Regions from separate parts of the Kribbella sp. NPDC023972 genome, predicted to be linked through region 2. Evidence: riboswitches for the same ligand, from Rfam matches in the RefSeq annotation. Region 2 holds a riboswitch; each other region holds the start of a gene.
What was found. Region 2 has a riboswitch for S-adenosylmethionine ahead of AB0F43_RS01400 (aminotransferase class V-fold PLP-dependent enzyme). Riboswitches for the same ligand answer to the same signal wherever they lie in the genome.
Positions count from the first base shown of each region.

Region 1: linked by a shared signal. The riboswitch ahead of thrC (threonine synthase) and the one ahead of AB0F43_RS01400 (aminotransferase class V-fold PLP-dependent enzyme) in region 2 are both predicted to bind S-adenosylmethionine.
Region 3: linked by a shared signal. The riboswitch ahead of AB0F43_RS18085 (GNAT family N-acetyltransferase) and the one ahead of AB0F43_RS01400 (aminotransferase class V-fold PLP-dependent enzyme) in region 2 are both predicted to bind S-adenosylmethionine.

Region 1 covers NZ_JBEZZH010000002.1:748,700-751,965, forward strand. Annotated here, with positions in the region: gene AB0F43_RS12730 (cation:proton antiporter) at 1-502, shown strand, start outside; gene AB0F43_RS12735 (helix-turn-helix domain-containing protein) at 658-1,623, shown strand; SAM riboswitch class I at 1,689-1,829, shown strand; gene thrC (threonine synthase) at 1,841-3,109, shown strand; gene AB0F43_RS12745 (ubiquitin-like small modifier protein 1) at 3,106-3,266, shown strand, end outside.
Region 2 covers NZ_JBEZZH010000001.1:310,772-314,037, reverse strand. Annotated here, with positions in the region: gene AB0F43_RS01405 (prolyl oligopeptidase family serine peptidase) at 1-324, shown strand, start outside; gene AB0F43_RS01400 (aminotransferase class V-fold PLP-dependent enzyme) at 338-1,702, opposite strand; SAM riboswitch class IV at 1,719-1,832, opposite strand; gene AB0F43_RS01395 (DinB family protein) at 1,925-2,443, shown strand; gene AB0F43_RS01390 (DNA translocase FtsK 4TM domain-containing protein) at 2,630-3,266, shown strand, end outside.
Region 3 covers NZ_JBEZZH010000004.1:206,855-210,120, reverse strand. Annotated here, with positions in the region: gene AB0F43_RS18095 (GNAT family N-acetyltransferase) at 1-287, shown strand, start outside; gene AB0F43_RS18090 (GNAT family N-acetyltransferase) at 378-830, opposite strand; gene AB0F43_RS18085 (GNAT family N-acetyltransferase) at 926-1,474, opposite strand; SAM riboswitch class IV at 1,485-1,600, opposite strand; gene AB0F43_RS18080 (hypothetical protein) at 1,713-2,048, opposite strand; gene AB0F43_RS18075 (class I SAM-dependent methyltransferase) at 2,072-2,770, opposite strand; gene AB0F43_RS18070 (DinB family protein) at 2,863-3,266, opposite strand, start outside.

The sequences.
Region 1 (3,266 bases), on a different contig from region 2:
GACGCTGGGTGCGTACGGTCTCGCCGAGGTGCTGGACGGCTATGGCTTCATCGCGGTGTTCGTCGCGGCGCTGGGGTTGCGTTCGGCCGAACGAAGCCACGACTTCCATGAGGAACTGCACGGGTTCATCGAGCAGCTCGAACACATCCTCACCTGGGGGATCCTGCTGCTTCTGGGGGTCGCGATCACGGCCGGGTTGCTCGAGCCGCTGACCTCGGCCGGTGCCGCGCTCGGGGTTCTGCTGGTACTGGTGATCCGTCCACTGACCGCCTGGGCGGCCCTGGCCGGGACGCCGCTGCGGCGATCCGAGCGGTGGGTGACCGCGGCGTTCGGGATCAGGGGTGTCGGGTCGGTGTTCTATCTGGCGTATGCGGGCGCCGACTTCCGCACCGACCTGCCGTGGTTGTGGGCGACCGTCGGCTTCACCGTCGTGCTGAGCGTGGTTGTTCACGGCGTTGCGGTGACGCCGCTGATGCGGATGCTCGACCTCCGCCGGACCTGAACACCCAGGCGGGCGGCTCGATCCCGTGACGGATCGCGCTGGCGGCGTGGATTCCGGCTGCGATCTCCTTCAATACCTTGAACATGTCTCCATCGTCCAAGGGCCGGCCCGCGCGCAGAAGTGGCGCGAACGACGACTATCGCTAAGATAATGACATGGGTCAGCGCACTGTTTCAGTCCTCGGGTACGACGGGATGACTGCCTTCGAAGCGGGCATCGTGATCGAGGTGTTCGGGCTGGCCTGGCCGGATATCGACCAGCCCTGGTACGAGTTGAAGGTCTGCACCGAGACGCCCGAGCCGATCCGTGTGCTCGGCGGTGCCACGTTGAGCAGCCCGCACGGCCTGGAGGAGTTCGCGGCCGCGGACACGGTCGTCATCCCGAGTGTCGCCGATCCCGGTGCTGATACCTCCGGAGAGCTGATCGAGGCGCTGCGGACGGCCCATCGAAGGGGTGCCAGGATCGTGTCGATCTGCTCGGGCGCGTTCGCGCTGGCGGCCGCCGGCCTGCTCGACGGCCGGCGCGCCACCACCCATTGGCGGTACGCCGACCTGCTGCGCGAGCGTTATCCGAAGATCGTCGTGGATCCGGAGCCGCTCTACACCGACGAAGGCGACGTACTCACGAGCGCGGGATGTGCCGCCGGGCTGGACCTGGCCCTGCACCTGGTCCGGAAAGACCACGGCGCGGCCGTGGCGAACGCGGTGGCTCGGCGGCTCGTGATCCAGCCCTACCGGTCCGGCGGCCAGGCGCAGTACATCGAGTCCCCGGTGCCGCCCGACCCCGATGACGCCTCGGTCGCTCGGAGCCTGGGCTGGGCGCTCGAACATCTCGCCGAGCCCATCGGCGTACCGGATCTGGCCAAGCAGGCCGGGTTGTCGCCGCGGACGTACCTCCGGCACTTCGTGAAAGCGACCGGGACGACACCGGGCAAGTGGCTGATCGCCCAGCGGATCCAGGCGGCGCTGACCATGCTGGAGACCGGGGACGCGCCGGTGGAGGAGATCGCACTGGCGGCCGGCTTCGCCACCCCGGTGACGCTGCGGCACCACTTCGCCAAGCAGCTCCACACCTCGCCGTCGGCGTACCGCCGTACCTTCCGGGCCCGGCGGGAAAGCTGAGATCGGCTGTCTCGGATAGTGGGAACTGAAGACACAATATGGACCCGATTGGGTAACCTCGGGGGAGCTCATCCAGAGGGACTGAGGGAAACGGCCCGTTGAAGTCCCGGCAACCCTCCCCGTTGAGGTCCCAGTCCGGGGCCCTCGCGGCGGAACGGTGCCAAATCCGTCCCGCGCCGAAATCCGGTGACCGGGGAAGATGAGAGGGGAACCTCACATGAGCCTGACCGCCGCCTCGACCACCCACACCCTCCGTGAAGGTGCCTTCGGCAACGGTACGCACCTGAGCTGTCGCGCGTGTGGGGCGAAGTCGCCGCTCGGTCCGTTCTACGCCTGTACGGAGTGCTTCGGTCCGCTCGAGGTCGGGTACGAGTACCCGACCATCACCCGGGAGCAGATCGAGGCCGGCCCCAAGAACATCTGGCGCTACCAGCCGCTGCTGCCCGTCCCCGTCGACGTGGCCAGCTTCCCGAACACCGAGCCCGGCTACACCCGGCTGATCGACGCCGGCAACCTGGCCCGCGAGCTCGGCCTGCGCAAGCTGTGGGTGAAGGACGACTCCGGCAACCCGACCCACTCCTTCAAGGACCGCGTGGTCGCGAGTGCCCTGAGCGCCACCCGCGAGCTCGGCATGAAGGTCTTCGCCTGCCCCTCCACCGGCAACCTGGCCAACGCCGTGGCCGCTGCCGCGGCCCGGGCCGGTATCCGCTCGGTCGTGTTCATCCCGCACGACCTCGAGCGCCCCAAGGTGATCACCACCGCCGTGTACGGCGGCACCCTGGTCGCCGTCGAGGGCAACTACGACGACGTGAACAAGCTGGCCTCGGAGATCGCCGGCGAGGAGGAGGGCTGGGCGTTCGTCAACGTCAACGTCCGCCCGTACTACTCCGAGGGCTCCAAGACCCTGGCCTTCGAGATCGCCGAGCAGCTCGGCTGGCGGCTGCCACAGCAGATCGTCATCCCGGTCGCCTCCGGTTCGCAGCTGACCAAGATCGACAAGGGCTTCACCGAGCTCGGCAAGCTCGGCCTGGTCGACGCGACCGACTACAAGGTGTACGGCGCCCAGGCCACCGGCTGCTCGCCCGTCGCGCAGGCGTTCCGGGACGGGTACGACGTGGTGAAGCCGGTGAAGCCGGACACCATCGCCAAGTCGCTCGCGATCGGCAACCCGGCCGACGGGCCGTACGTCCTGGACGTGGCCCGGCGTACCGGAGGTGCGATCGAGGACGTCACCGACGAAGAGGTTGTCGAGGGTATCCAGCTGCTGGCCCGGACCGAGGGCATCTTCACCGAGACCGCGGGTGGCGTGACGGTCGCGACGCTGAAGAAGCTGATCGAGTCCGGTCAGCTCGACCCCGAGGCCGAGACGGTGATCATCAACTCCGGCGACGGGCTGAAGACGCTCGACGCCGTGGCCGACCGGGTCGGCCCCAAGGTGACCATCCCCGCGTCGTACGACGCCTTCGTGAAGGCAGGATTGCAGTGAGTGTCAGTGTTCGGGTACCGACCATCCTGCGGCCCTACACCCAGGGGGCGTCCTCAGTCAGCGCCGAGGGGGCGACGCTGAGCGAGGTGCTCGAGTCGCTGGACAGCTCGTACCCGGGGATCAAGGCCCGGGTGCTGGACGAGTCCGGCGAGCTGCG
Region 2 (3,266 bases):
TCCGACTTCGGGCACCCGGACGATCCGGACCAGTTCGAGGACCTGCTGGCGTACTCGCCGTTGCACCGGGTGCAGGAGGGCACGGCGTACCCGGCGACTCTCGTGGTCACCGGTGACCACGACGACCGGGTGGTGCCGCTGCACAGTCACAAGTTCATCGCCGCGTTGCAGCATGCCCAGTCCTCCGCCGAACCTGTCTTGACCCGGGTTGAGGTCAACACCGGTCACGGCTTCGGGAAACCCGCCGCGATGGTCGCGTCGGAATGGGCGGACCTACTGGCGTTCGCTGCTCACCACGTAGGCCTTGTACCTCCTGAGCAGTAGGAGGGCGGCTTGACTACCAGATCCGCGGGGCGTGGAGATCGCGGGGATCGTCGGCAGGCTGACAGCCGTGCGCCGACTCCTCGTACTCCGACCGGGGTCCGCTGGTGGCCAGCGTTCGGACGGCGTTGACGAGGCGGTCGACGTGCTCGCGCGTCGTACCGAGACCCAGGCTCGCCCGGACGGCTGTGCGGTGCTCGGGGGCGCCGGCCAGCAGGTGGCCGACCAGCGGGTGCGCACAGAACTTGCCGTCCCGGACACCGATGCCGTACTCCGCGCTCAGCGCCGCGGACACCAGCGTCGAGGTCAGCCCGGCGACGGTGAAACACACCGTGCCGACCCGATCCGCGTCCTGGCCGAAGAGCGAGTACGTCGTGACGCCGGGAATCTGAGCCAGACCGGTCCGAAGCCGGGCGAGCAGGCTGCGCTCATGCTGCTCGATCGCGTCGCGGTGCTTGCTGATCGCCGCACAGGCCGAGGCCAGCGCGATCGCGCCGATGACGTTGGGGGAGCCGCCCTCGTGCCGGGCCGGACCGGTCGCCCAGACCACGAGGTCATCGGTGACCGCGGTCGTGGCGCCACCGCCGTACAGGTAAGGCTCGGCGGCGTCCAGCCAGTCAGCGCGGCCGATCAGGGCACCGGCGCCGTACGGCGCGTAGAGCTTGTGGCCGGACAGCGCGACCCAGTCGACGTCGAGCTCGGCGATGTCGACCGGCCGGTGCGGCGCGAGCTGCGCCGCGTCCAGGCAGACCCGAGCGCCGTGGGCCCTGGCAACGGCCGCGATCTCGGCGATCGGGAAGATCTCGCCGGTGACGTTGGACGCGCCGGTCACGACGACGAGCCGCGGACCCTCGGGCGCCTTGCGCAGTGCGTCGGCAACGTTGCTCACGGCATCGTTCGGCGTGCTCGGCGCCTCGAGGCGCACGGTCCGCTCGGCCGGCCAGGGGAGGAGCGCTGCATGGTGCTCGGACTCGAACACGATCACGGTCGCGTCCGCCGGCACCGCGTGCGCGAGCAGGTTGAGCGCGTCGGTCGTCTGCCGGGTGAAGATCACCTGGTCGTCCGGCCGAGCGCCGACGAACGCGTGCACCTCGGCACGCGCCCGCTCGTACCACTGTGTGGTGATCCGCGAGGCGTACCCGTTGCCGCGGTGCACCGACGCGTACGACGGCAGCGCCGCCTCGACGCTCGCGCGCACCGACTCCAGGCACGGCGCACTGGCGCCGTGGTCGAAGTTGGCGTAGTCGGTGACCCGGCCGTCGGCCAGGGGGACCAGCAGGTCCGAACCCACCGTGGCGGGGATGCTGCCGGTCGCGAGCCGGGCCCCCGTAGGCCGCGGGGTCGTCGTACTGGCAGGCTCGAGGATGGAGAGAATCGACATGCTGCTGCTCCCAGGAAGTCCGCACTTGCCGAGCGGGGTATCCGCACGGCCTGGTCTTCACCCGGGGCACCCCACCGCGGAGGAGGGTTGCCGGCCAGCGAGCCGGGGCTTGACGCTGGCGCTCATGACCTGCCGAAGACGGTAACGAACGGGCTACGGTGAACGCCAGTGTCAATCTCATATGATGAGATGGACGAACACATTGTGGACGAGAGGAACGTAGTGACCTGGAGAGCACCCGCCGTCGAACGACCGGACGGCTCGCTGACCGCGCCCGAACGCGACCTGCTGCAGGGGTACCTGGACTTCTATCGCACCACCCTGCTGTTCAAGTGCGCCGGCCTGACCGCGGAGCAGTTGGCCGAGCGACCCTCGCCGCCGTCGACCCTCTCGCTGCTCGGGCTGATCCGGCATCTGACCAAGGTGGAGCGGATCTGGTTCCGGATCCACTTCGCCTCGGGGGAGCCGGCTGAGCCGGTGTTCCCGCTGGAGCTGGGCAAGGATGCGGACTTCGAGCTGATCGATCCGGCCGAGGCGCAGGCGGCGTACGACGGCTTGATCGCGGAGTGGAAGCTGTCCGACGAGGCCGCGGCCGGGCGATCGCTCGACGAGCGTTTCGCCTTCAAAGGCGTCGAGTCGACGCTCCGGATGATCTACCTCCACCTGATCGGCGAGTACGCCCGCCACTGCGGCCACGCCGACCTCCTCCGCGAACAACTGGACGGCACCACCGGCGCCTGACTGTTGCCGGCGACCTTCTGCGCTCGTAGTTGACCCGGCCTCGTTCTCGGCGGTCTGGCGGCGCTCGGGTGGTACGTCGTGCTGTGGCACCTGTTCCGGTGGCGGCGTCGTGACGCTACGGATGGGGCGGTGTGACCGGCGTGTGACACGTGTGACTCGAGAGGTAGTCGGGGTAGCCTGAGGGATATGGCGACCCGCACGTCTTCCCCGGCGCGGGCGCAGAAGTCAGCAGCCAACCGGCCGGGTACGGCGAGGTCGGCTGCTGGTGGACGCTCCCGTCCGTCAGGCGCCCAGAAGCGTGGGCAGAGCGCGAAGCGCGGTGGATCCACCGCTGCGCGGACCAGCACGCCCAAAAACAGCGGACCGGGCCCGTTCGCCGCCGCCATGCTCGCGCTCGGTCGCGGCATCGTGAAGATGTGGATCGGGATCGCCCACGTGCTCGGCGGCATGGTCCGCGGGATCGGCAACGGTGCCCGCGACCTCGACCCCGAGCACCGCCGCGACGGCGCCGGCCTGTTCCTGATCGGCCTGGCGGTCGTAGTGGCCGCCGCCATCTGGTGGGACCTGCCGGGAGCGGTCGGCCACGTCATCCGGGTCGTCGTCGGCGGCAGCGTCGGCATGCTCGGCTGGGCCGTCCCCCTGATGCTCCTGTTCACCGCCCTGCGCACCATGCGCGACCCGGACCGCAACGGCCCGGCCGGACGCCAGGTGATCGGCTGGACCACGTTCACCCTCGGTGTGCTCGGCCTGATCCACATCGCCAACGGCCTGCCGCGGCCCGGCAACCCCGCCGACGCCCCGATCCAGGAGGCCGGCGGCGCGA
Region 3 (3,266 bases), on a different contig from region 2:
ACGTCGACCCGGGCCTGCCGTTCACCGGCGTCGAGATCGGCTGGCGGCTCGCCCGCTCGGCATGGGGCCACGGCTACGCCACCGAGTCCGCTCGCGCCGTCCTGACCTACGGCTTCGACACCCTCGGCCTCGCGGAGATCCTCGCGATCACCACTGCCACCAACCACCGCTCCCAAGCCGTCATGCGCCGGCTGGGCATGACCCACAACCCCGCCGACAACTTCGACGACCCCTCCGTCCCCGACGGCCCACTCCGCCCCAACGTCCTTTACCGAATCACGCGATGACACTGCAGATCGCCGTACCCGACCTCCCGCTCCTCGAACGAGCCGTCCACAAGTTCACAACACCGCCGACGAGCCCTGACGTCGTACGGTTCAGGCATTGCCGCGGTGGGGTGGGCAGAGGTAGAAGAGTTCGGGGTCACCTTCGTCGAGACCGTGCAGCAACCCGACTGCCGACCAGCCGGCGCGCTGGAGTAGTTGCTGCATCGGGTGGTTCGAGACGTTGGTGGACGTGAACAGCTTCGGCGCGGTGCACGCGGCCTCGGCAGCATTCAGAAGGCGTACGCCGACGCCGCGCCGCCGGGCGTTGGACGCGACCATGAGCAATGTGACGAAGCCCTGCTCGAAGAACGTGTACTCGAGCGTGAGGTACCCCTGCGGTTTCGAGCTGTTCTCCGCCATGAGGACCAGGCCCTGTTCGCACCACCGTCGGATGTCGTCGGTTCGTGCTTGATCTCCCATCGCCGCGACCTCGTCGATCTCGGCCAGCGATGACCAGTCCGACCTCTCCGCGCGGCGTACCGTCAGCGCGCTGTCCGACTCCATGCAGGAATCGTGGCACAGGGCCCCGTCACGACGCGCGGGATTTCTCTAGTCAGCTTTCAGACGGGATGCGACGACCGCGCCGATTCAAACGCCTCTCACGGGTGGTGCGCCAGCGTCGAGGCGTCCGGCCAGGTCATGCGGAGGCACTTCGGGGAGCCGTTCAGGCGGGTCGGGTCGCCGCCGGGTGGTGGGACGGTTGCCGTCTCCACGCAGGTGGCTCCGCGGGCGCGGTAGAAGTGCTGCGCATTGGTGTTCTGCTCCAGCACCCACAGGTACATCGCGTCGCCGGTCGCCTGGTCGATGACAGCTTGTGCGGCGCGGGCGAGGAGTTGTGTGCCGATGCCGGTACGGCGTTGGCTGCTGTAGACATGCAGATTGTCGACAAGGCTCCCCCACCTCGGGTCGTTGTCGAACCTGACGTGGACGAAGCCCACCAGTTGGTCGTCGTACTCGGCGAGGATGGTCGCAGTGCCGGTCGGTGCGGCAAGCCGTGCCGACCAGACCTCGCGACGATCGGTGTCGATGTCACCATCGAGGAACGAGTCCGCGTACGCGCCCCGGTAGTGCCGACGCCAACTGTCGGCGTGCAGCAGCGCGACCTGCTCAGCGTCACCTGCGCCAGCCGAACGGAACCGTAATGGCATGGGAACCTCCATCTCGCGGCTTGCCCGGCACCCTTTGTGCCGAGCCTGGTCCTCACCCGGGGCACCCCACCCACGTAGGAGGGTTGCCGGCCAGCAAGCCGGGGCTATCCGCTGGCACTCATGACCTTCACCGAAACCGTAGCAGTCACCCGATCACGCCACGAAGAAATTCCAGCAAGCGGTCATCGTCCAACGCCGTGCCCCGCACACTGCCCAAGGACCTTGGGCAGTCGATGAATCAGCGGATCAGTCCGTTGGACCGTGCCCTCCACAGCTCCTCGCGCGCAGGCTTGGTGTCGAGCAGCTCCAGTCCTCGCACCGCCCAGTCCCGCAGCGACTCGTCGGCGCTGTAGACCTGCTCGGTCAGCACCGGCAGCGCAGCCGGCGACCGAGCCTCGCCGATGAGCTCCAGCAACCAGCACCCGAGCCCGTGGTCCTTGCGCTCCCCGGCGAACGCGGCCAGCAGTTCGTCGACATGCTCGGCCGCATGAGGAAACAGCAGCTGGAACCCGTCCTCCCGGGTCTGCGGATCGCGACTACGCATGAGCCGCATCGCCTGCTCGAATCTCTGCATTACGCGGTCAACCGTTCTGGTCGTTACGGACGACGCAGGCGAACCGCCAGGAAGAAAGGGGTGGTCTGCGTCTTGTCGAATCGCCGTGGATCGATCTGCCGAGCATCCTCGGTGGCACGCGGCTCGACCAGGCGCTCCAGCGTGAACCCCGCGCCGAGAAGTTCTCCCAGGAACGTCTCCAACGTCATCCGCCAGTAGGTATGGGTGAACCGGCTGCCCTGCCATTGAGCCTCAACCCGCTCCTCATCGAAGTACGAGCCGCCGAACCAACTCCAGTCAGCCGCGGGGTGCGTCGTCGAAACGAGGAGTATTCCGCCTGGCCGCAATACCCGCCGAACCTCGGCGAGCAGTTGCTCCCGCCCGTGGATGAGGTGGTACACGAGAGCCATCACGGCAAGGTCGAACGACCCGTCTGGGAGGAACGACAGCGGCTGCTCCAGATCATGCTGATGCAGCTCAACGCTGTCTCCAAGCCTTTCCCGCGCGGCACTCAGCAGCGCCTCGCTGCCCTCAACTCCCACAACCCCAGTCGCTCCACGCTCCAAAAGCTCCGCCGCGTAATGCCCTGCCCCGCACCCGAGGTCCACCACCCGCAACCCCGACACGTCCCCCGCCAGCTCCAGCATGGCCGGCCGATCGGTGTACGCGTTGTAGACCCCATCAGTAGCGCGCTCAGCAAAATACGCGCCCTTCTCCCCGTGATACGCGCCCTCAGCACTCATCCGGTCATCCTGGCATCACTCGCCACGTACGACGAGCATGTTTCGTTCCTGCCAGATCTAGGGCCAACGTGCACGCCGCGTCGTGATCCGGTTTATGCGTCGTACGTCGTGCCGATTGCGTCGAGGTCGCGTACGGCGTACCGGTGATGCTCCCACTCCTCCTCGAGAATCACGTGCAGGCAGGAGAGAGTGGTCTCCTCGCGTTCGGGGGCCCACGGGTTCTTGCGCGCTACGGCCAGGTCGTCCGCTGTGACGGTGGCGAGGAAGTCGCGCACCATCGCGAGGCGACCCGCCCGGACCTCCAGCACTTCGGCGTACGACGGTGTGACCGTCGTGAAGACCGACATGTCCAAGCCGTCGTCCTCGGCGCCGGCGCCCGCTAGACCGATGGGGTGGAACGGCTGTTCGATCCCCAGGACCGCCTGGCGAAACCACAAGTCCGTGGCAAGGATCAGGTGCCGCAGCGTTTGCACGAACGACCACTCGCCACTCACCG